DNA from 2 places in the Gilliamella sp. B2887 genome. Region 1 is predicted to be linked to the other one. Evidence: riboswitches for the same ligand, from Rfam matches in the RefSeq annotation. Region 1 holds a riboswitch; the other holds the start of a gene.
What was found. A riboswitch is a leader RNA that binds a small molecule or an ion and turns the genes downstream of it on or off. The one in region 1 is predicted to bind thiamine pyrophosphate.
Positions count from the first base shown of each region.

Region 2: another riboswitch for thiamine pyrophosphate. It lies ahead of thiB (thiamine ABC transporter substrate binding subunit); the one in region 1 lies ahead of thiM (hydroxyethylthiazole kinase).

Region 1 covers NZ_JAFNMX010000001.1:211,700-214,185, reverse strand. Annotated here, with positions in the region: gene thiD (bifunctional hydroxymethylpyrimidine kinase/phosphomethylpyrimidine kinase) at 1-29, opposite strand, end outside; gene thiE (thiamine phosphate synthase) at 41-688, opposite strand; gene thiM (hydroxyethylthiazole kinase) at 698-1,486, opposite strand; TPP riboswitch at 1,544-1,646, opposite strand; gene trkA (Trk system potassium transporter TrkA) at 1,682-2,486, opposite strand, start outside.
Region 2 covers NZ_JAFNMX010000005.1:3,710-6,195, reverse strand. Annotated here, with positions in the region: gene thiP (thiamine/thiamine pyrophosphate ABC transporter permease) at 1-574, opposite strand, end outside; gene thiB (thiamine ABC transporter substrate binding subunit) at 574-1,581, opposite strand; TPP riboswitch at 1,622-1,727, opposite strand; gene J3U13_RS05510 (hypothetical protein) at 2,022-2,150, shown strand.

The sequences.
Region 1 (2,486 bases):
CCGGCCATTGTTAAGGCCACTGTTGTCATAATTTTTCTTCCTATCTTAATTTAATTGGTTGTATTTTTTCGAGTAGCAATAACGTAGATTGTTGTACATTTTTTTGACCACAAATAGCTGACACCACCGCGATACCTTCAATGCCGGTTTGTAGTATTTGTGTGGCATTGTTGGTATTAATACCGCCTATAGCGACAGCAGGGCATTGTTTTAGATTAACTAATTGGGATAATTGTGGCATGCCTATTGCTGGTTCTGCATCTTGTTTAGTGGTGGTAGGATAAATAGGACCAATCCCAATATAATCGACAAGTTGCCATGGAACCGCATTCAGTTGTTGACGATTGGCGACCGAAAATCCTAACCACTTATCATTACCGATTAATTTACGGGCAACATCGACAGGTAAATCGCTTTGCCCAATATGGACACCATCGGCATCAACGGCTAGGGCAATATCGACATGATCATTAATCAATAAGGGGACGGTAGTGTCATTTAGCAGCTCTTTTAATGCCAGTGCGGTGTGATACCAATCTTTGCCAGAAAAGTCATGTTCTGATCTTAATTGTACTGCCGTTACCCCATTGGCAACAGCTATTTTGGTGGTTTCTATCATGCCTTTAATGCCACCGCATAACATTGGATCTAATACTAAATAGAGACTTAAATCGAGTTGTTTTTTCATGTGATTTCTTTATACATATAATGAGTTAAATAGTGAAAGCTTATCCAATAATGACACAGAGTAAGTGCCTAATCCTTGATGTTTATTGGCAAGCTCGCCAGCTTTTTTCATCATAAAGCAAGCTGAAGCCGCTGCAAGTAAGGGATTAGTTGATCCGGCAATAAACGCTGCAACCATGGCAGAGAGCGAGCAGCCGGTGCCTGTAATTTTAGTTAGTGTAATATCGCCACCTTTGATGCTATAAGTTTCCGTGCCATTGGTGATATAGTCGATACCGCCCGTAATAGCAATAATGGTTTGATGTTTTAGTGCTTGCTTTTTAGCTGCATTTAAAGCAGATTCGGTGGAGTCTTGACCATCAGGACCTTTAGCAGATGTGGTCTCACCATTTAATGCCAATATTTCTGATGCATTGCCACGCACTACTGTTGGCTTAAAAGCTAATAATTGTTGGACGATTTCACTGCGATAGGCGAGCGCAGGCCCAATAGCAACCGGATCAAGTACCCATGGTGTTTGATTTTGTTGAGCGCTAGCAGCGGCTAATAACATACTTTGCGCACTGCTGCTATGAATGGTACCAACATTGATTAATAAACCACTGGCAATTTGTGCAAAAGTAGCAACTTCTTGTTCCGCAATGACCATCGCTGGCGATGCACCAATCGCTAATAAGACATTGGCGGTAAAGTTCTGTACGACATCATTAGTAATACAATGTATTAATGGAGATCGTTGTTTTATGTGATCAATAAAAGGCCTAACTTGAGCTAGTTGTAGAGTATTGATGGCAGACATATTCTTTCCTTACTACGATGTTTAAAATTAATTAAGGGAAGAGTGGCCAATCTAGAATTTTCAAGGCTGAGACTTCCCTACGCTGGTATAATCCAGATCAGGTTCAACGGGTAAAATCTCAGTTTTTTGTACTTTACAAAAAACACCCCGAGTCAAAGAGTATTTATTATGGACTGACTAAAAATTTAACACAAGCTATTGTAATAATTTTTCTATATCAGTTATATCACGACGGTCGGGTAAGAAGATGATAAGATGATCGTTACTTTCAATGGTTAGATCGGTATTAACGATAATCACATCTTCCCCACGCACTACTGCACCGATAGTGGCACCTGAAGGTAACTTTAAACCATTGATATTTTTACCAACCAGTTTGGAACTGTCTTTATCCCCCTGAGCTACCACCTCTACTATTTCTGATTCACCTTGCCTTAAAGAGACAACTTTGACTACACCTGTTTGCCTTACATGACTTAATAACTCTGAAATAGTGGCGTGTTGTGGTGAAATAGCAATATCAATAACACTATCATTAATCAGTTCAAGGTAGGCTTGCTTTTGAATTAAAACAATAACTTTTTTTGCGCCCATTCTTTTAGCCAGCATTGATGACATAATGTTAGATTCATCGTCACTTGTTACGGCAATAAATAGATCAGTCAGTTCAACTTGTTCTTGTGATAGTAGCTCTTGATCTGACGATTCACCATGTAAAACAGTGGTATTGACCAATTGTTCGGCAATTAATTCGGCACGCTCAGCATTACGTTCGATTAATTTGACTTGATAATCATTTTCTAAACGTTTGGCTAGGGCAACCGCTATGCCGCCACCGCCACTAATAATGATACGCTTATAAGGTTTTTCAAGTCTCTGTAATTCACTTGTTACTGCTTTGATGTTGCTAGGTGGAGTAATGAAATAGACCATATCACCAGCCTCAATAAGTGTGGAAGCTAATGGGCGAATAAAGCGGTTTTTTCGATATATTGCAACA
Region 2 (2,486 bases), on a different contig from region 1:
ATTTAAAATAAGTAAAATGAGAAAAATTCAGCTGTGCAGCCAGTTGCTTTTGCTCAACAGGAACACTACTTAATGTTTGATAAAATAGACCACTTGCATAAGGAAAATTCAAAAAAACATGTGCTAATAAAATGCCCGATAATCCATAAATTGAAGTTGAAAAAGATAATCCTAAATAAGCAAAGCAAGAAGCGAATAAACCATGTTGACCATAAACGGATAATAGACCTGTTACTACAACTAATGTTGGTAGAATAAAGGCAACGGGCATAATCCGTATTAAAAAGCTTTTTCCCCAAAAATTAATCATTGTTAACGATTTAGCCATAACAACGGCCGCAAATATCGACAATGATGTCGATAATATAGCTTGTATGAAAGTAATCCAAATAATATGCAACAAATAGTTATCAAAATAGACTGTTAGATTATCGTATTTCATAGCTGTATAGCAAAGTGCAAATAGAGCTGTACCTAAAACCAATATTATTAAGCTGGCAGCGCTAATACCTGGCAGTAACGTTCTAAAATTCAACATTGCACTATATAAACAGATTAATCGTTTACTTTTCATTACTGACTAATGGCTGATTGCCATTCACGTACCCAAGCTTTTTGATTATCAGCCACTTTCTGTGCATCAAATTCAAGAGCTTTATTGATTTTATTAATCTGGTCAAATGCAGGTGGTAAAGAAGTGCTTATAATAGGATACATAACATTTTTTTCAGCAAATTGCTGTTGCACCTCAGGCGTTAATAAATATTGTAAAAAGCGACGTGCTAATTGCGGTTGCTGACTGTATTTAGTCATGCCCGCTATTTCAACTTGACGATAATGCCCCTCATCAAAAACAGCAGAATTATAACGAAAATCTTGATCGTTAATGATATGTGCAACAGGAGAAGTACTGTAACTAAGCACAAAATCAGCTTCACCTTTTAAAAACATACCGTATGCCTCACTCCAACCTTTGGTAACCGTTACGGTATTTTTAGCAATCTTTTGCCAGGCAAATACCGCATCATTACCGTAAATGCTTTTCACCCAAAAAAGTAAACCTAATCCAGGCGTACTGGTTCTTGGATCTTGATAAATAATCTTCCAATTCGCTTTATTTTCAACTAATTCATGCAATGAGTGAGGAGGACTTTTTATTTTTTCTTTATTATAAATAAAAGCAAAATAACCGAAATCATACGGAATAAAATCCTCATCCCACCAATCAGTATTAAGATTATTAGGTTTAGTTATTTGGTGGGGAGTAACTATATCAGCCTGTTTGGCTTGCCCTAAAAGATTGTTGTCTAACCCTAAAATAACATCGGCGCTCGTTTTATTACCCTCTAGGCGAAGGCGATTTAAAATTGACACACCATCCCCCAGTGTAACAATATTAAGTTGGCAATCACATTGAGCTTCAAAACCCTGTTTAATAACTTCGCCAGGTCCCCACTTAGAAATGAAAGAGTTGTAACTATAAATGGTCAAAGTAGGTTTATCATAAAGATTAGCATTGGCTGAAGTTGCCACGAAAAACACAGAAAATAAAAATGACTGTAAAAATTTATTACAAAACATTTTGCCTCCAAAAAAGCGAATAAAAGACAAAAGGTTTGAGCAGAAACAATAACTCAAATCCCTCCGCTGGCATGACCCAGTTCAGGTTCGACGAGTTGCATTAGCAAATAATACTCTCAGTCCTTAGGACACCCCGTTGAGAACGATGTTAGTTTAGTAGTTAGTTGAATGATTGTAAATAAAGAAAGTCGTTTGTTTTTTTGTAATCATTTTTAAGTAAGAAAATCCATTGATTTCGAATAAATTTAAATTATATCAATAATTATCAACCTAAGATCCTCATCTAAGTATAAAAAATGGATATGCTAAATGAAAAATAGCGATATTTATAAAAAATATTTAGGAGTCTATACCGTCTCGTTTTTCTGTTTTTATATTATTATTGTATATTTATCATTTATTCTTCTATTCATTTGAAAATTTTTTCTGGAAAGGATCCTATGGTAATTGATGAATATGCCTTGCATTCATTAATTACCAGAAGTAACTTTTTGGTATTAGATGCAAAAGATCCATTTTTGAAAGCCTTACCATTTGAAATGGGCAATCAGATTGCATATCATTATTAAACCAAACAATATCGTTTTATCCGATATCTTTCAATAAATTATGGAGCTCTCTTCAAAAAACACACCTAATCAGATTCAAAAGTGCTATCGCGCTTTCGAATACAGCTGTTGATTTGACGCCAAATGAACATCAATTGCTCTTCAGTATGTGCCTGTGTTTCATTAAAAGGAATTTTGTAATACATTCTGATACCCTATAGGGGGGATTTAAAAGTTGGATCTGTCATATGAATTCCTAACATAAATACATACCCTCTGCCATCGGTACCCTTCTAAAAGATTGAAATATCGGATGTACTCGTATCCTCCATACGTTCAAAAATGACACCTTGGTGC